One region of the Cellvibrio sp. PSBB006 genome, then DNA from elsewhere that is predicted to be linked to it. Evidence: predicted binding sites of a transcription regulator. Region 1 holds the regulator's gene; each other region holds the start of a gene.
What was found. Region 1 encodes sigma-54, which starts transcription at its own class of promoters, with help from an activator protein. Its sites were predicted from a motif close to TGGCACANNNNTTGCNNT; they were not measured.

Region 1 (4,824 bases):
TGTAGCGATCACTTTTACTTTGCAGCAAATCATAAGCCTCCTGAATCGCTGCGTGATCGGTGGTGCGCATCAGTTTGCCGATGTATTGCAAATGCCGGCGCCGTGCTTCACGGTGAACCATCTTGCGGGTTTCATGGATGGCTTCCATCAACTTGGGCTCGATGGGTATCTGGGCCAACTGGTTATCATTCAACTCCACCAGCTTCTCGCCCAGTTCCTGAAGTGCTGTCATCTCGCGCTTGGCTTGTGACTTGCTGCGGATGTAGTCGTCGGGGTTGATGTCGTCGTATGAATAAACCATGGTGTTGCCAATCTGCGATGGGTATGTAAAAGGGCGGCTAGGTTAGGTAAAAGTCAGGCAAATAACAACTGGAATCTGCGGTGGTTTGCCGGCACTTATTCATCTTCCTCGAAACGTTGGGTGATCAGGTTAAGGATGGCTTCCATCGCACAGGCTTCATCGTGGCCATCGACTTGAACCTCAATGTCGGTACCCTGGGTAGCAGCCAGGAGCATCAATGACATAACGCTTTTGGCATCGACCCAGTGGTTTTCACAGGTTGCCGAGGCAACGCGTACCTGGATACGCGCCGTGAACGGCGTTGCTGTGGTTACCAGCTTGGCGGCCGCACGGGCATGCAAGCCGCGTTTGTTGATGATAGTTACTCGTTCGATGAGCATAAAAAGACATCACGCTTTCTTGTGTTTATTGATGTCACGGTGCCTGACCTGTACATCGTTATAAAACCGGTTGAAATGTTTTTGCAAACGCTCGCTCAGATAAACCGAGCGATGCTGCCCGCCGGTACAACCGATGGCGATAGTGATATAGCTGCGATTGTTAGCTTGGTAACGCGGCAGCCAGCGGGTGAGGTAACGCTCGATGTCTTCGTACATTTCCTCAACCGAATCCTGTTCTTCAAGAAAATCAATCACGTCCTGATCTTTACCGGTTAGCGGTCGCAGATTGTGTTTCCAATGGGGATTAGGCAGGCAGCGTGCATCAAATACAAGGTCGGCGTTTACCGGGATACCATGTTTAAAACCGAAAGATTCAAACAGGATCGCCATGTTGGATTCGCTACGGCCAACGACTCGTTCCTTCACCAGATCGCGCAATTCGTGCAGGTTCAGATGGCTGGTATCCAGCACCAGGTCCGCTGCATCGCGAATCGGTTCCAACAGGTTTTGTTCTTCGGTAATCGCTTCTTCCAGATTGGTATTGGTATCGCTCAATGGGTGTTTGCGCCGGGTTTCACTGAAGCGCTGAATCAACACCGAGGGTTGCGCGTCGAGAAACAGTACGCGAAATGGCACATGGGCTTCCTTCAGCGTCTCAATCATCATCGGGAAAATGTTGAGATCCTGCCACGCGTTGCGCACATCAATACCGATGGCAAATTTCTGGGTGTCGTCCTTGTGAATCTGGATTTGTGCCACCAGCGCCGGCAGCAGGCTCACGGGAAGATTGTCGATACAGTTGAAGCCGACATCTTCCAGAACATGCAGTGCAGTACTCTTACCCGAGCCGGATAATCCACTCACAATCACTAAATGCATGGGCGTGTATTCCTGTGATTCATTCATCAATGCGCCGAGAGTGCCGGGCTTGTGTTTTCCCAAGATCGCCAATCAATCTTTGCTGACAGCTATCTCATACAAGGCTGCATCACTCTCCGCGCTACGTAGACGTTCGCGAAAGCCACTGTCGTTGAGAGCGCCAGCCAAGGCTGCCAAATTTTGCAGATGTTCGCCGTGGGCATTTTCCGGTACCAGCATGGCAAACAAAATATCCACGGGCTCGGAATCAATCGAATCAAAGTCAATCGGCTGATTCAGTGTGATCAGGGCGCCGATGACACCATCGTAGTTTTCCACTCGGCAGTGCGGGATAGCAATGCCGTGGCCGATGCCGGTGGAGCCAAGTCGTTCCCGCGCAATTAGCCGACGAAACAAGTCGTCGGCATCAATGGCGGGAATATCCTGAGCGATGGTGTTGGCAAGAATTTCCAGCACACGCTTTTTGCTGACACCTTCGATATCGCACAGGGTGCGACCTTGGGTGAGAAGAGATTGTATTTGCATAATGTATTAACGATGGCTGCGCATTTTTTCTTTGTGTTTAATCAATTGCCGATCGAGCTTGTCGGTCAGCAGGTCAATAGCGGCATAGAGATCTTCTGATGTCGCATCGGCAAATAAATCCTTGCCGCTTACGTGCACGGTGGCTTCCGCTTTTTGCTCCAGCTTGTCTACCGAGAGAATCACGTGAGTATTGGTAATGCGGTCGTGATGGTTATTGAGTCTTTCAAGTTTATTGTTGACGTAATCCTTGAGGGCGTCGGTAACTTCCAGGTGGTGACCGCTAATAGTAATTTGCATAGTACTTCCTCTTCGTTATGACAGTTACTCAATCTTGCCTGACGGCACGATTATTGATTCTGCATAGTGGTAGAACGTGTTCTGCACATCCGGGTATTCATCAGCCTAGCAGTGGAGAAAAAGGATGTCATAGTAAACTTTTACGCTCATTAGACGGCGGGATATTGAGTGATTCCCGGTATTTGGCAATGGTGCGACGCGCTACCTGGATGCCTTGCTCAGATAACAGCTCAGTGATCTTGCTGTCGCTCAGGGGTTTCTTTGGATTTTCCGCACTCACCAGTTTCTTGATGATGGCGCGAATTGCCGTAGAGGAGCATTCGCCGCCGCTGTCTGTACTCACATGACTGGAAAAGAAATATTTAAGTTCAAAAATTCCCTGTGGGGTATGCATGTACTTTTGGGTGGTCACCCGCGAGATAGTGGATTCATGCATATCTACGATTTCGGCGATGTCGTGCAGTACCAGTGGCTTCATTGCCTCGGCGCCGTACTCCAGGAAGCCCCGCTGTTTTTCCACAATACAGCTGGCAACTTTCAACAGGGTTTCGTTGCGGCTCTGTAAACTTTTGAGGAACCAGCGGGCTTCTTGCAGATTGTCCTTGAGGAAGGTGTTATCGCTGCTCGAATCAGCCCGCTTCACCATGGAGGCGTAATCCGAATTGATTCTCAGGCGCGGGGCGATATCCGGATTTAATTCCACCATCCAGCGGCCATCACGCTTTTCCACAAACACATCCGGCACAACATACTCTGTGTCACCGGAAGCAATCATATCGCCGGGGCGAGGGTTCAGACTCTGGATCAATGCCACGGCCTGGCCTAACTCGCTCTCTTTGAGCTTGGTGCGGCGCATTAACTGGCGATAATCGCGGCTGCCTAACAAGGGTAGATACTGCTTGACGATCAGCTTGGCAGGTTCAAGAAAGGGCGTGGTCGGGGCGAATTGTTGCAATTGCACCAGCAGACATTCCGACAGGTTTTGGCTGCACACGCCGCAGGGGTCAAATTGTTGTAAACGGTGCTGTACGGCAACGACTTCATCCAGTTCCAGTTCATCCAGTTCGGTGATCAGGCCTTCGTAGATATCGGCCAGGCTCACGGATAGCATGCCACTGGGATCGACCGCATCGATGATTGCCATGGCGATGATCCGGTCCTGGTCTGACATGGGGGTCAGGTTGAGCTGCCACATCAGGTGATCGTAGAGGGAATCGGTAACGGCGCGCCGGCTGTCAAAGTCGTTGTCTTCGCCATCATAAGAGGATGAACTGCTGGTGTGGGAGGACTGATAGACATCGTCCCAACTGGTATCTACCGGTAACTCACTGGGGATGGATTCGTTCCATTCGGTATTGGGTTCGCTGTCCCCGTAATTATCGGTATCAGAAAAGCTTTCGGTCTCGTTATAGGTAGTTTCTGCGTAGCTTTCCTTGTCAGCAAAGGTGTCCTTATCGTTAAAGCCCGAATCGAGATCTGCGCCATTGGCATCTGCAGCAACTTCTTGCTGGCGGGGATAATCACTGTCTTCCCCTTCACCGCTGTCGGCAGGCGAGTGGCTGTCGTAACCCTCTTCGACCTCTAGCATCGGGTTGGAATCCAGAGCTTCCTGGATCTCCTGCTGCAAATCCAGGGTCGACAATTGCAGCAGACGAATAGCCTGTTGCAATTGGGGCGTCATGGTCAGTTGCTGGCCGAGTTTTAGCTGTAGAGACTGCTTCATCGTAAGTAGAACTAAACCCCAAAGAAATGATGTTGTTCAGGTGGAGTTTAGACAGCCTTTGTCTTGCAGGCAATAACACCTAGCAATCTTTGTGCCTGTTATACAAATTTAGTGGCTTGTCAAGTGATTTGTCGGAACGCACCTGAGGTTACAGGCGGAAGTTTTCGCCCAGATAGACTTCGCGGACCTTGTTGTTACTCAGTACCGTTTCTGCATCGCCCTCGGCGATGATATGGCCTTCGCTGACGATATAGGCTGTCTCACAAATATCCAGTGTCTCGCGCACATTGTGGTCAGTAATGAGCACGCCGATGCCGCGATCCTTGAGGTGACGCACAATTTGTTTAATGTCGTTCACTGAAATGGGGTCAACGCCGGCGAAGGGCTCATCAAGGAGAATGAACTGCGGCTCTGTCGCCAGCGCTCGGGCAATTTCTACCCGCCGCCGCTCACCACCGGAGAGCGACATACCCAAACTGTCGCGGATATGGGTGATATGGAATTCCTGCAGTAGTGAGTCGAGTTTTGCGTGGCGCTGCTTGCGGTTGAGATCCTTGCGGGTTTCAAGGATCGCCATGATGTTATCTGCCACGGTCAGCTTGCGAAAAACGGAAGCTTCCTGGGGTAGATAACCGATACCCGCCCGGGCACGGCCATGGATAGGCAGATGAGTCAGGTCTTTGCCGTCGAGTAATATTCGCCCTTCATCGGCACCGACA
Region 2 (4,824 bases), 2.1 Mb from region 1:
CAATAATGCGCGCGCAAACCGCGCTTGATACACAAATACGTCGACACCGTGGAATCAAAACCGCCGGAAATCAGTGACAGAACCGGGTCCTGCGCACCGAGCGGAAAACCGCCCAGACCTTGCGTTTTGCTCGCGATAACAAACAGGCGCTCCCATTTGATTTCCAGCGGCACGATAATGTCCGGTTTATGCAGATCCACACCTTTGGCCTGGGAGTTATGCAACAACCCACCACCCACAAACTTCTCCACATCGACCGAACCGAAGTCATGTTTACCATGGCGCTTTACGCGCACACAAAACGTTTTACCAGCCAACGCATCGCGCCAATGGGCCAGGGTTTTTTGAAAGATATCCTCCAGGTCACCGAGCGGGTAAGCCTGAATCAACGAAAAATTCGCGATGCCCGGCGTATGCGCCAACACCTCGGCCACCTGCGCCGTTACCCTCGCATCCGCACCGGGCGCTACAACCTCAATCTTCTCCCAATCGCGCTGCACATCAATATCCACCCCCAGATCCGCCAACAAACGCCGCAGGTTATCGCGCAGCTGCTTGATAAAGCGCTTACGCACCGGCGGACTTTTGATGATGATCTCGGGGAAAACCTTGACGATAAAATGCATGAACAACCGCGCCTGACTGGTGAAAAAGGCGGCGATTATACCTTATGTTCGCTTGGACCGGGATTGAGGCATCAATGACATAAATTCGCACTGAAGTGAGTTTGTTGTAAAGCACGGCATATCGAAACCCTCGCGTCAGGGATGACGTGAGGGAGCTACAGGGACGTATTCACCGCGTTTTCGATATGCCGTGCTTTACAACAAACGTTTATGGAGTACTTCTTGCCCAATAGAAGACTTTATTTCGATCTAAAAATAACGTCCCGCAACTTCTCCAGCTTCGGCGCCACTACCGGCACCGTCAACATAGTACTCGCCACCGCCATCAACAACAGCGCCGTAAACGTCTCACTCGTAATAATCTGTTTATCCAACAACACATTCGCAAAAATAATCATGATCAACGCCTTGGTCTGCAACAACCAACCAATGATCGACGCCTCCCCCTTCTCCCATTTCAAAATCCTGCCCGCCAGATGCACACCCGCCAGCTTACCGCTCACCGACGCCACCAATAACACCGCCGCCGCAATAAACACCATGGTGCCCCCCACATCCCAGTTGGTCCGCAACCCCGTGCTGAGGAAAAACACCGGCATGATCACCAGCAACACGTGATGACGCAGCTTGTCCATCTCCTCCTGATTGAACCAATGGCTGTCCGTCACCGCGCCGGCCAGAAACGCGCCGACCATAAAATGCAATCCCGACCAGTCGCCGGCAAAACCTCCAATTGCCAGCCACACCAGGCTCACGTACCAGCGATCCCGCTCAGGAATCGCCACCATCAACTTGCGATACAGATAACTGGCCGCCGCAAACCCAACCAGGAACATACCCTGGCGCCCCACGCGATCCCAATCCAGAAGGATCAGCGCCAGCACGCCCCAGATCGCAATGTCATCAAGGCTGGCGTAGCGCAGGATGCGCTGACCGATGGGCTGACGCAGGATATTCAGCTTCTCCATCAACAAAATCAGGATTGGCAAGGCAGTCACTGCACAGGACATCCCCACACCCAATACAAACTGCCAGGGCATACCCTGCGGCCCCAACCAGCCTTCAAACATCAACATGCCCAGGCCGGCCACGCAGCCGAAGGCCAGGGGCATCCCCAGGGCCAACCCGGCGGTGATGCCGCTTTCGCGTTTATATTGCCAGGCCTTGCTCAGATCCAATTCAACACCAGCGATAAACACAAACAACATCACTGCCCACCAGGCAATACCGTTAAGCGCGGTGACCACCGAGGGGTTAAAGACAAAGGCGTAGTAGTCAGGGAAGAAGGCACCGAGAATGCCCGGCCCCAGCAAAATGCCGGTGATAATCTGCACCACCACCAGCGGTGCCCAGTAATCTGTTTTTCCAACGCGCCAGATGAAATAAGGCACGGTGAAGATAATCGTCATGGCAATCAGGAAGATTTCCGTGGTGTTCATGGCATGAGGCATGGCTAATCCAGGCTATTTTTTAGGGGAATAAAGTGACAGAACATCACAACCGATAAACCGTGCAGCGAATCTCCACCGTGCATGGCGCCGCCTTTCTACAAAGCCGGGCGGGTGGCGGTCAATTGTTTAAAGCTATCCCCGCGATAGCCTGGACGTGCTCACAGACGCCGGAACGCAACCCCAAGTGCCCCCAAGTGCCAAAGTAGGGATTTATTTGTGCTGGGAGCTTGACGATGAATCACCGGAAAGCCTACTGTTGGCGCGCTAAAAAGAAGTTGAGAGATTTTAAAGCAAGGGATGGTGGATACCATCTACCCCGCCGCTCAATTTGGCACCAAAAAAGTGCAAAGCAAAAATCGTGTGCAATATTTTGGTGCTTTTGATAAAAAAGCTTGGGTCCCAATCTTCCGCAAAGCCTGATTTTTACAAGCCCGTTGCTATTTCTCCGAGATGGCATATATTTTGCCCCTTTTCGGACACCCTGGTTCTCGCTCTGCTCGCTACCGGGGTGGCGAGGTGGAAAGAGCGCGGGATAAAAATGATTACTGACTTGTAGCTATGGTGGCTACTCATTTACTTGGAGGCATTCAATGTCTAAGACTCTGGACTTGATCAAAGAACACGAAGCGCGCTGGATCGACCTGCGCTTTACCGATACCAAAGGTAAAGAGCAACACGTTACCTACCCCGCCAACGTCGTAAACGACACCTTCTTTGAAGAAGGCAAAATGTTCGATGGTTCATCTATCGCCGGCTGGAAAGGCATCAACGAATCCGACATGATCCTGATGCCGGACGATTCTACCGCTATGCTGGACCCTTTCTACGACGAAGCAACCATCATCGTGCGTTGCGACATCGTTGAACCTGCCACCATGCAAGGCTACGACCGCGACCCACGCTCTATCGGCCGTCGCGCTGAAGAGTACCTGAAGTCCACCGGCCTGGGCGACAAAGCCCTGTTTGGTCCGGAGCCTGAATTCTTCATCTTCGACAGCGTTCACTACGCCAGCACCATGGGCGGCGCGTTCTACAAGATCAAATCTGAAGAAGCCGCCTGGGACTCAGGTGCTGACACCGAAGGTAAAACCGGCCACGCACCACGCGTAAAAGGTGGTTACTTCCCGGTTGCGCCGATCGACTCTCTGCACGACATCCGTGCCGCCATGTGTAATGCCATGGAAGCTATGGGCCTGGAAATCGAAGTTCACCACCACGAAGTGGCTAACGCCGGTCAGTGTGAAATCGGTGTTGGCGCCAACACCCTGGTGAAAAAAGCGGACGAAGTACAGATCCTGAAGTACTGCGTACACAACGTTGCTCACCAGTACGGTAAAACCGCTACTTTTATGCCGAAGCCGCTGATTGGCGACAACGGTTCAGGTATGCACGTTCACCAGTCTTTCTCTAAAGCTGGCGTTAACCAGTTTGCCGGTGATGCTTATGCTGGCCTGAGCGAAACTGCCCTGTACTACATCGGCGGTATCATCAAGCACGCTAAATCACTGAATGCTTTCTGTAACGCGTCTACCAACTCCTACAAGCGTCTGGTTCCAGGCTTCGAAGCGCCGGTAATGCTGGCTTACTCTGCCCGTAACCGTTCTGCTTCTATCCGTGTTCCGTTCGTATCTGGCGCCAAAGCCAAGCGTATCGAAACCCGTTTCCCTGACCCGACAGCTAACCCATACCTGGCGTTCGCTGCTCTGTTGATGGCGGGTATCGACGGCGTTCAGAACAAGATTCACCCTGGCGACCCAGCGACTAAAGATTTGTACGACCTGGAGCCAGAAGAAGAAGCGGAAATCCCGACCGTTTGTGCCAGCCTGGAAGAAGCACTGCTGTCTCTGGAAGCTGACCACGACTACCTGACTGCTGGCGGCGTGTTCACCAAAGACTTCATCGATTCTTACATCGCGCTGAAGCGTGCCGACATTCAACGTGTTGACATGACTCCGCACCCGGTAGAATTCGAACTCTACTACAGCGTGTAAACCTGCCGGCATCACCTGCTCCGGCAGGTGATGCAAGTTGGTTAATGGATTACGTAAGGCCCGTTCAGTCACCTGAACGGGCTTTTTCTTTTGCGGCGGCGGGAGTAATCTTGCTGAAATCGTTTGAGGAAGCACCTATGCCCGTCCGTCCGTTCCTGTGTTTACTCCTTGCTCTTGCCCTGACCGCCAGCGCCAGCGCCAGTGCCAGTGCACAAATCTATAAAACCGTCGACAAGGACGGCAAGGTCATCTACACCGATAAGCCCCGCGGCGATCAACCCGCAGAAGCGGTGGATCTCCCACCCATCAACACCCTGCCACCCGAAAACGCCGACAATTTTCCAGAACCCCGGCAAGATAATCAGCAGGAAGCCATCAACTATCAGGTAAACATCATCAGCCCCCGCGAGAATGTAACTATTCCGCCAGGGCAAAGGGATTTGGGGATCGCTATCACGCTCAACCCGCCCCTGGCCGGTGATCACTGGCTGCTTTACTTTATGAACGGTGAATTGCTGGAAGAGACTCGCGATAGCAACATTGTGGTGCAGGATGTCTTTCGCGGTAGCCACACGCTGGAAGTCGAAGTTATCGATAGCAATGGCAACTCCCTGGGCAAGTCTGCCCCGGTCGTCGTCAATGTCATTCGCCCCACCGTTAAACAGCAAACTGCCCCTACGCCGAAACCCAAGCCCAAGACATAATGCGCCATATGCCCAAGCCCTAAAAGCGGGCAGCACCAACTTGGTGCAAAAC
Region 3 (4,824 bases), 1.7 Mb from region 1:
CGCTGATGATAATCAGCCCCGGAAAAACGCTACTGCTAAACAAGCCAGACAGGAAACTGCCGATACACAAAAGCAGCAGACTGGAGATGAACGTCAGGATGGCATTGCTAAAACGACTCCAGAGATGAGCGAGGGGAGAATAGATGGACTTGCCCGCTTGCAGCCGCTCATAAACCTGCGCGGCGCGCGTAATGCACGCGGCATCCGGTTTGACCCGCACAGATTCGTAACCCTGAATCTGGCCCCGGTCACGCAGGGGAGTCACGTAAGCGTCCACCCAATAGTGATCACCGTTCTTGCAGCGGTTGATGATGATGCCCATCCACGGCTTGCCAGCCTTCAGCGCCGTCCACAACATGCCAAAGGCTTCGCGCGGCATCTGGGGGTGGCGCAGGATATTGTGCGGCTGGTTGATCAGCTCATCGTGGCTATAGCCGGAAATGCGTCGGAAAGTCTCGTTGCAGAAAAGGATATTGCCGTGGATATCCGAGGAAGAAACAATTTCGTCAGTGGCGGAGACAAACACTTCTCTGCCGGTGACCGGGCCGTTATTGCGCATCACACATCCTTACATCGTCAAACAGGTACAAAGTTCAATAGATTATCGACTTAATTGGCGAAGAGTTTAGATCAGAATCAAGAACTTGGCAGATTATGAACACGCGCCGTCAGGCTGCGCGTGAATCAGCGATGCAACCCGGTGTCAGACGATCAACAAACGCTTGCAGTTGCTGTTGGCGGCGCGGCTGGAGATCCACAAATTCCAGGCTGATACGCGTTGCCCGATAGGGTTCGCGACACAACCGGAAAGCGCGCACCCTCGCGCGGCAGTAAATATGCAATTCCTTACTCAAATGCACTTCGCACAAGGGCACGGCCGTATCGCGATGCAATTGATTAAGCAGGTTGCCCGGCACCAATACGCACAATCCCGCGCCGGATAAATCTTTTACCGTACCGTAGCAGGCATCCTGTCCCATCAGGCGGATTTTGGCGGTGATGGGGGTGTGATTGCTCAAATCACAACGCGGACTCATCCGGCGCGGCTGGTATCGGACATTCTCAGGCAATACCACGGCGATACCACTGGCCCCGAAGCGGGAACCCCAGGCAATAATAGGTGTGGTGAACGCCAGGACTTCACCATTGCGGTGATGACGCACCGTGATTTCATCGCCGGTTTCCAGAAAGTTTTGTTCGGGGAAAAGGTCATCCATCCACAGCAGGTTCCGCTCAACGTCGATGGCGATAATCATGCTTTGGTAACTGCGGTGTTGGCCGGCGGGAACAACCTCCAGAATCTGGCGACTGGCCTGGAGTTGTTGCAATGTGGCACAACCCTCGTGCGCAGCTGCCAGAGGGGCAGCATGCTGGGCTTCACTGCCCGTCAGTGTTTTGGTGGTAAGTTTTTGCAGGACCGCGCGCAACAGAGTCATCGACAATTTCTCCAGACATCAGAATCGTTTTACTGACATCACTGGAGCAAAGCCTGTGCCAGCGGCAGTTGTTGCCGTTTTCTGTGCAATTGCGGCGCCTCGGCTGGCCATGAAGGCGGATTGATTCATGTTATAGCACCCGAAGCGGCAATGTTTTGCCTGGCCGGCGGCAAAGCGGCAAGCCATGTCGTTCAGCCATGACTGGCAAAAGATGCTCGGCGAGAGTCATTCCCTCTCATGGGTAAAATCCGTACAATGCGCGCCTTGGCTCCGCCCTTACGTCGTCCAATCCACGGCCAGCCCGCAGAAGATTCCTATGAAAGAATTACACGTCCGCAAAGAACGCCTCGAATTTAACAAACTGCAAAAGCGCTTGCGGCGGCAGGTCGGCAGCGCGATCACTGATTACAACATGATTGAAGATGGCGATAAGGTGATGGTGTGCCTGTCCGGCGGCAAGGATTCCTACACTATGCTGGATATCCTGATGAGCCTGCAAAAAACCGCTCCTATCACCTTCGATATCGTGGCGGTCAACATGGACCAGAAACAGCCGGGTTTCCCCGAGCATGTGTTGCCGCAATACCTGACCGAATTGGGCGTGCCGTTTCATATCATCGAAAAAGATACCTACAGTATCGTCAAGGAAGTGGTGCCGGAAGGTAAAACCACCTGCGGACTTTGCTCGCGTTTGCGTCGCGGGACGCTGTACGGTTTTGCCAACGATATCGGCGCGACCAAGATTGCCCTGGGCCATCATCGTGACGACATTATTGAAACCTTATTCCTGAACATGTTTTACGGCGGCAAACTCAAAGCCATGCCACCGAAATTATTGGCTGATGACAAACGCAATATTCTGATTCGTCCCTTGGCCTATTGTCGCGAAGAGGATATTGCGGAATTTGCTGAAGCCAAAGGTTTCCCGATTATTCCTTGCAACCTCTGTGGTTCGCAGGAGAACCTGCAACGTCAGGTGATCAAGCAAATGTTGAATGACTGGGAGAAGCAGAATCCTGGTCGCACAGAAACGATCTTCTCGGCCATCAAAAATGTGGTTCCTTCGCAACTGGCGGATGACAGCTTGTTTAATTTCCGTGATTTACAGATCCAGCCGGGCGGGGAGCTTGGCGATGGTGGTGACGAATTGAATTTCGATCGTTCGCCAGTGGTGCAGTACATTGATGCGGTTCAGGTTTGATTTTCGTTAATAATTTTTGTGCGAATGTCTTAAATCAGATGCGTTAGTGCATTTGGCTGGTTCCCTTGAATGCTTTGTGTGTCGGATTACGCTGTGCTAATCCGACCTACGGGTTTTGCAACGTCTTCTCTTTTTTTGCCTCCAATAGCTTGCCTATACTGATTGATAATGATCGACCTGAGATGGGAGTAAGTTATGCGCGTGGGGGTGCCCAAAGAAGTTAAAGCCGGGGAACATCGTGTTGGTTTAACACCGGCGGCGGTACAGGAACTAACGACGCGCGGCCATGAAGTATTTGTCCAGCAACATTGCGGTCATGTGATCGGCTTTGTTGATGAACATTATCAGCGAGCCGGTGCCCGTGTACTGGCCACAACCGCAGAGGTTTACCAGGCGGCGGAGCTGGTTGTTAAGGTCAAAGAACCGCAAGTAACGGAATATGATTATTTGCGCGCGGATCACCTGTTATTTACCTATTTGCACTTAGCTGCCGACGAAAAACTTGCGCGTGCCTTGCAAGCCTCCCACGCCACATGTATTGCCTACGAAACCGTAACCGATGCCCAGGGGCGCTTGCCACTGTTGGCACCTATGTCCGAAGTGGCGGGGCGGATCGCCGTGCAAGCCGGGGCTCACCATCTGGAAATAGCCCAGGGTGGTCGGGGTGTGTTGCTGGGCGGCGTGCCCGGTGTTGCACCGGCCAATGTGGTTATCCTCGGTGGCGGCGTGGTGGGTACCCAGGCTGCCCGGGTAGCGTTGGGGATGGGCGCCAGGGTGACGGTATTGGATAAATCCCTGCCGCGTTTGCGCGAACTGGATGCAATATTTGCGGGACGCGTGCAATTCGAGTTTATGACACTGGCGCGTCTGGAAGACCTGGCAATGGAAGCAGACCTCATTGTTGGTGCAGTATTAATCGCCGGTGCCAGCGCACCGAAGCTGCTGAGCCGCGAACAGATTTCCCGCATGCAAAATGGCAGTGTGCTGGTGGATGTGGCGATTGACCAAGGCGGTTGTTTTGCCACCTCCAAGCCCACCACGCACGAACAACCGACTTACGTTATCGATGGTGTGGTGCATTACTGCGTGGCCAATATCCCCAGTGCTGTGGCTCGCACCGCAACTATGGCATTAACCAATGCTACCTTGCCTTATGTACTTGCGTTGGCGGGTGGAGGCCTGCCAGCGGCCCTTGCTGACCCGCATTTGTTGGCCGGTATCAATATACTGCGCGGCGAATTGACCCATGCCGCCGTGGCGGAATCGTTGGGTATTTCATGGCGAGCCGCCGACCGGGTGGCACGTGAATAATTAGTATAAAAAGTTAGTCTGCGGGATTCGTTCAATCGATATTGATCTATACTTCAGCCAGGGCCTGTCCACACTAATTTTCTCGCCGCTGCTGCGGCGCTCTCCTTTTTTATCACGGATCATATGTATAAATGAGAGATAACCCTCCGTCGTTTTTTCACGGCATCTCTTTTCAATTAGCCAAGATCGGTATTATTTTGGCGTTTGTGCTCAGCTTTTTTATGAGCTCAGCACAGCTATACCTCGATTTTCATAACCAACAGGAAGAACTGGAAAGCCTCATCAATCGGGTTATCGAAGTGGCCACGCCGCCTGCTGCCCGTTCCGTGCAAACCCTTGACGATGAACTTTCCGATGAAGTCGTCAACGGACTGTTGCGCTATGGCTTTATCTATGAGGTCACCATTACGGATGAACTCGGTAATATTCTCGCCCAGGGGCGCAGTGAACGCCCCCCTTCCACAACGCGCTGGATGACAGAACAACTGACCCAAAGTAGCAAGGAATATTCAGCGGATCTGATGATTGCCGGGTATGCCGAAGGTACCGCAGGCAATATCCGTTTTTCGGTGGATATGGACCAGGCGCTAGCGGGTTTTTATGCGCGTTCAGAACTGGGTTTGTTCACTGGCGTATTGCGCAATATGCTGTTGGTATTGCTGCTGTTCTTTGCATTTTATTTCACGCTCACCAAACCTCTCGCGAAGCTGGCTCGTGAAATCAACAACATCAATCCCGATCATCCCGGTGTGCAACGGCTGACGCCGCTACCGGCGCGGCGTAAAGATGAGCTGGCGCAACTGATCAGCAGCAGTAACCAATTGCTCGATGTAGTGGAGTTGTCCCTGGCAAAACGGCGCGCGGTAGAACTTGCTT
Region 4 (4,824 bases), 600 kb from region 1:
TTTTTTTCGCTCAATCCGTGATACAAGGCTTCGCTTTCGCTGATAGAGCCATCCTTATTAACATCCAGCACATTAAAGCTGGGCGCCTGTGGGCCTTGCGCTGCACCGGGCTGTGCAGGATCGTTTGCTAAAACCAGGACAGATGAGGCCAGCAAGGCACAGGCAAAAAATATAGGGAGTTTTTTCATCATTACATCCTCAATCAATACATTATTTGACGGGGAGGTTATTGCAGACCCTATGCCAACATTATTTTTTTAAGCGTAAGTTATTGGTAGCGAACACTTTTTTGAGAATGTTCTTTTTCTTTCCGTGGTGAAGCGTTGGTGGAAATAGGTATTTTTTTACAGGAAATTGTAATTTTTATAGATTTTTAGCGAAGGCGCTACGCTGGGTGATGCTTTACTCGTATAAATAACAACAGGCGTAGGTGCTGCCACCTACGCCTGTTGTTATTGCCGTGCAGTTTTATCGGTTAATCTCACCATGTCATTCATCACACCATCCAGTCCTCCATAAACGTTCAGTGTGTTGATGCGCGCAGTGATCTTCTCCAGAACCTCCAGTTCTTTTAAGCGCAACAGAATCGGATTTCCTTCCATGACCTTGGCGGTGTTATGCAAGGAGCGTGTTGCCTGGGTTTCTTCCTGGCGTTTGATCAGGTTTGCCTCAGCCAGTTTCTGTGCTTCGACGACCTGGGTCAGTATCGATTTCATTTCGCCAGGTAAGACAATGTCTCTTGCGCCTACCGCCTTCAGGAGCAAACCGTAAGTAGATACCTTGGTCGACACCAATTCCAGCAGCTGTTGGTTCAGCGAGTTTTTATCGACTAGCAGCTCATCCAATGTTTGCGTGCCGACGATAGCGCGTAACGCCAGTTGCAGTTCTCGATAAAGATAGTCCTTCGCATCAGCGAGTGCCGTTTTGGCAATTTCCGGCTCAACGATTTGCCACATGACTGACAGATTGATCCGCAAGCTAACACGATCCTTGGTTAAAATTTCCTGGCCATTCACTTCCATGTTTTGTAAGCGCAAATCCAGCTGCTTCACCTCGATGACACGATTGAATTTCCACCACATATGTAGGCCCGCTTCGACCTTGCCGACGGTTTTGCCGTTAACTTCGAGAAAGCCAATATGGCCTTCAGCAACATTGACCACGGCAATAGATGTCAGAGCAGAACGGCTTAGTAACGTGTCCCGTGCCGATGACAATACCCGCATCAATTTCTCGCTAATAGCAAAATTATCGCTGATATCGAGTTTCACAAGTTCAATATCGTGCTGGGTTTTCCAATAGGCACCGCGCTGGCCCGGAGCTTTAACTTCCCGTAATACGCCTTGTTGATAGACCAACCCCACTTCATGCTCACCGGTTTCCCAGCGTTGTACATGGGCAGCAAAGGCATCCGGATGTAGCTCCGCCATCAGCAGTACATCTTTATGGATGCCATCCTGCAGAGTGCTTTGAATGTTGTGGTTTTGCACCTGATATTGATTGCGCCAATCCCAAAGTTTATACACACCTGGCATCAGCACCTTTTCAAATTGCTGGTCTTTGAAGAGCAAACCTTTTTGTGCTTCGGTAATAATGATTTTCTTTAGATATTTCATGTCGAGTCCTTGTTGTTAAAGAGGCAGAATCTCCGCAACCTTTCGGCTTTAATTGTTATGACACCTGGGCATGGCGCGTCGAAAATCGCACGACGCACCTGCGCAGCTGCCAGCCCCCAACTAAAGGCGATGCAGTTGCTTGCACGCGATGAGTCACTCCTTTTTTGATCCCTCACTGAGTGTTCTTCCCTGAAAAATCCTTCTGCTTTCATCATTTGCATGGAGATCTGCCGATGCCCTTGCGGGCGGTTACGTATTGCTACCAGGAAATGGTAGTGCTAGCCGGAGTCGAACCGGCGACCGTCCCATCCACAGTGAGATGCTCTACCCTCTGAGCTATAGCAATGTACTGTCGACTGGATTCGAACCAGCGGCACACTGTAAAAACAGTTGCTCTACCAAGCTGAGCTACGACAGTTATTTGGTTCTGTTTGACCGCGATACACACGTCGACCAATGGCGGGTGTGTCAGGCAGATGATATGAGTCTGCTCCGCTGCGTCCAAACAGTGGTGTGATGAGGTTAGTCATCACGCCGCACCAAATTCTTTTAAACGGAAATTAGTGGTGAATAAATTCCGTTATAAATACATTTCATAACAGGCTGCGCGTTAGCCTTTCACGCACAGTACCTGCTTTAATGTGTGCACAATCTCAACCAGATCGGATTGTGCATCCATGACTTTTTCAATCGGCTTGTAAGCTGACGGTGTTTCATCGATCACATCTTCATCTTTACGACATTCCACTCCCGCTGTCGCTGATAAATGTTCGTCCATCGATACGCGACGCTTTGCTTCGGTACGTGACATCACGCGTCCTGCTCCGTGGCTACAGCTGCAAAAACTGTCTTCGTTGCCCAGTCCTCGCACGATAAAAGAACGTGCGCCCATGCTCCCCGGAATAATGCCTATCTCGCCTTTGCGCGCGCTTACAGCGCCTTTGCGGGTAACCCATACATCTTTGCCATAATGGTGTTCACGGCTGATGTAGTTGTGGTGGCAGTTCACTGCTTCCACGTGCGATTCAAACGGAATATCAATAACTTCGCGCATGGCTTGTAGCGTACGTGCCATCATCACTTCGCGATTGATGCGCGCAAAATCCTGAGCCCATGCAACGGCGCTGACATAATGATGAAAGTGATCGCTACCTTCCGGCAAATAGGCCAAATCCTTATCTGGCAATTGAATGAACCAACGCTCCATATCTTTTTTTGCCTGTTCAATAAAATGGGTACCAATCCGGTTGCCCACGCCACGTGATCCGCTATGCAGCATCACCCACACGGCATCCGCTTCGTCGAGGCAAATTTCAATAAAGTGGTTGCCCGTTCCTAGCGTTCCCAAATGATGAATGTTGTTGGTGTTCTTCAAAAACGGATGCTTCTCGCATAGCTGGTTGAATCCTTCGTGCAGCGGTTGCCAGGCGTTGGCCACGTCGTCGGGGACATTTGCCCAGCTGCCAGGGTCACGCGTGCTGCGCAATTGTTTGGCGCGACCGTGGGGTACACGCTTTTCAATCAGGCTGCGCAACGCAGCGAGCGAATCGGGCAATTGGGTGGCCGTCAGGGTGGTCTTGGCGGCCATCATCCCGCAGCCCAGGTCTACCCCCACGGCGGCAGGAATCACCGCGCCAATAGTCGGAATGACGCTACCGATTGTTGCCCCTTTGCCCACATGCACATCGGGCATCACGGCAATCCATTTATGGATGAACGGCATCTGGGCCATGTTGCTCAGTTGCGCTTTGGCGTTTTCATCGAAGGGCACGCTGCGGGTCCAGGATTTAATCGGTGCCTGGCCTGGAGTATGTAAAACGTCGTAAGAGGTATCCATCGTATTTTCCCTGTAGCACTTGATCGTTGTTTTGTGGGAGGTATATAGCAAGGGAGTTGCCAACTTGGCTCACCGGGCCGCTAACAAATTCCAAGCTATTGATTTTAAATAATAAATAAAAATTCTTGCGGTATTGTGGCGGTCGCCCTAGGATGTGCTGGGTTTAAAAAATTATCGAATTTGATAAGAGAGTATCGAAATGAATAATGTGGTGGTGGGAATTCTGGGCTCGCGTCTGGACCATGGCGGGCTGGGAAGAGGTCGCTGGGATCGCTGGCGGCCCAGTATTGCGGTGCTTATGCACTCCGAGTTGCCAATCGATGAATACATCCTTATCTACTTGACGGAAGACGAGGTTCTGGCAAATTTAACGATCCGTGATATGGCTGACATCTCGCCCAACACCAAGGTTACGTTGTATCCCTGGAGCTGCTCCGACCCGTGGGATTTTGAGCAAGTCTACAGCCAGTTACATGACTTCGCGCGTAGTCAGCATTTTGATGTGGAACAAAATAATTATTACGTTCATATCACGACGGGTACTCATGTTGCGCAGATCTGTTTGTACTTATTAACCGAAGCGCACTACCTCCCCGGCAAGTTACTACAAGCATCGCCTGGTCGTGAGGCGGGCACCAAGGGCACCTACCATATTATCGATCTGGACTTGTCGCGCTACGATCAGATTGCCTCCCGTTTTGCCAAGGAAACCGAGGATGCCGTTACTTATTTAAAAAGCGGTATCCATACGCGCAGTCGTGCGTTTAATGAATTGATCTTGCAATTGGAGCGCATATCAATCAAATCTTCTGCACCTATTTTGTTGATCGGTGCAACCGGTGTTGGCAAATCGCAATTGGCAAAACGTATCTACGAGTTGAAGCGTCAGCGTGGGCAATTGACAGGTAACCTGGTTGAAGTGAATTGTGCGACCTTGCGCGGTGATAACGCGATGTCAGCGTTATTCGGACACGTTAAAGGTGCTTTTACGGGAGCGCAATCCGCACGGACCGGTCTGCTGCGCGAGGCGCATCAAGGGTTGTTATTTCTGGATGAGATTGGTGAGCTTGGGTTGGATGAGCAGGCGATGTTGTTACGCGCGATCGAAGATAAAACATTTATGCCATTCGGTGGGGACCAGCTTGTCAGTAGTAATTTCCAACTAATTGCCGGTACGCATCGCAATTTGTTTGAGTTGGTGCGACAAGGATTATTCCGTGAAGACTTGCTGGCCCGCATTAATTTATGGACTTACGAGCTGCCCTCCCTGCGGGAGCGGATCGAAGATCTTGAGCCCAACATCGAACATGAGCTGCAAAACTTTACCCGCAAGGCAGGATACATGGTGAATTTTAATAAGGGCGCAAGAAC

Region 2: the regulator sigma-54 is predicted to act here: its motif matches at 2,529-2,546, upstream of glnA (type I glutamate--ammonia ligase).
Region 3: the regulator sigma-54 is predicted to act here: its motif matches at 1,480-1,497, upstream of CBR65_RS05380 (flagellar brake protein).
Region 4: the regulator sigma-54 is predicted to act here: its motif matches at 3,498-3,515, upstream of CBR65_RS17750 (RtcB family protein).

What each region holds. Positions count from the first base shown of each region.
Region 1 is NZ_CP021382.1:4,871,831-4,876,654, forward strand. Features, by position in the region: gene yjgA (ribosome biogenesis factor YjgA) at 1-301, opposite strand, end outside; gene CBR65_RS20285 (HPr family phosphocarrier protein) at 397-681, opposite strand; gene rapZ (RNase adapter RapZ) at 691-1,560, opposite strand; gene ptsN (PTS IIA-like nitrogen regulatory protein PtsN) at 1,633-2,085, opposite strand; gene hpf (ribosome hibernation-promoting factor, HPF/YfiA family) at 2,092-2,382, opposite strand; gene CBR65_RS20305 (RNA polymerase factor sigma-54) at 2,510-4,105, opposite strand; gene lptB (LPS export ABC transporter ATP-binding protein) at 4,254-4,824, opposite strand, start outside.
Region 2 is NZ_CP021382.1:2,724,321-2,729,144, forward strand. Features, by position in the region: gene thiI (tRNA uracil 4-sulfurtransferase ThiI) at 1-626, opposite strand, end outside; gene CBR65_RS11395 (cation:proton antiporter) at 866-2,077, opposite strand; gene glnA (type I glutamate--ammonia ligase) at 2,668-4,068, shown strand; gene CBR65_RS11405 (DUF4124 domain-containing protein) at 4,206-4,772, shown strand.
Region 3 is NZ_CP021382.1:1,302,997-1,307,820, reverse strand. Features, by position in the region: gene CBR65_RS05385 (PAS domain-containing methyl-accepting chemotaxis protein) at 1-559, opposite strand, end outside; gene CBR65_RS05380 (flagellar brake protein) at 669-1,436, opposite strand; gene ttcA (tRNA 2-thiocytidine(32) synthetase TtcA) at 1,753-2,637, shown strand; gene ald (alanine dehydrogenase) at 2,833-3,948, shown strand; gene CBR65_RS05365 (bifunctional diguanylate cyclase/phosphodiesterase) at 4,080-4,824, shown strand, end outside.
Region 4 is NZ_CP021382.1:4,270,721-4,275,544, forward strand. Features, by position in the region: gene CBR65_RS17730 (hypothetical protein) at 1-188, opposite strand, end outside; gene CBR65_RS17735 (slipin family protein) at 453-1,616, opposite strand; tRNA gene CBR65_RS17740 (tRNA-His) at 1,887-1,962, opposite strand; tRNA gene CBR65_RS17745 (tRNA-OTHER) at 1,964-2,034, opposite strand; gene CBR65_RS17750 (RtcB family protein) at 2,227-3,453, opposite strand; gene rtcR (RNA repair transcriptional activator RtcR) at 3,653-4,824, shown strand, end outside.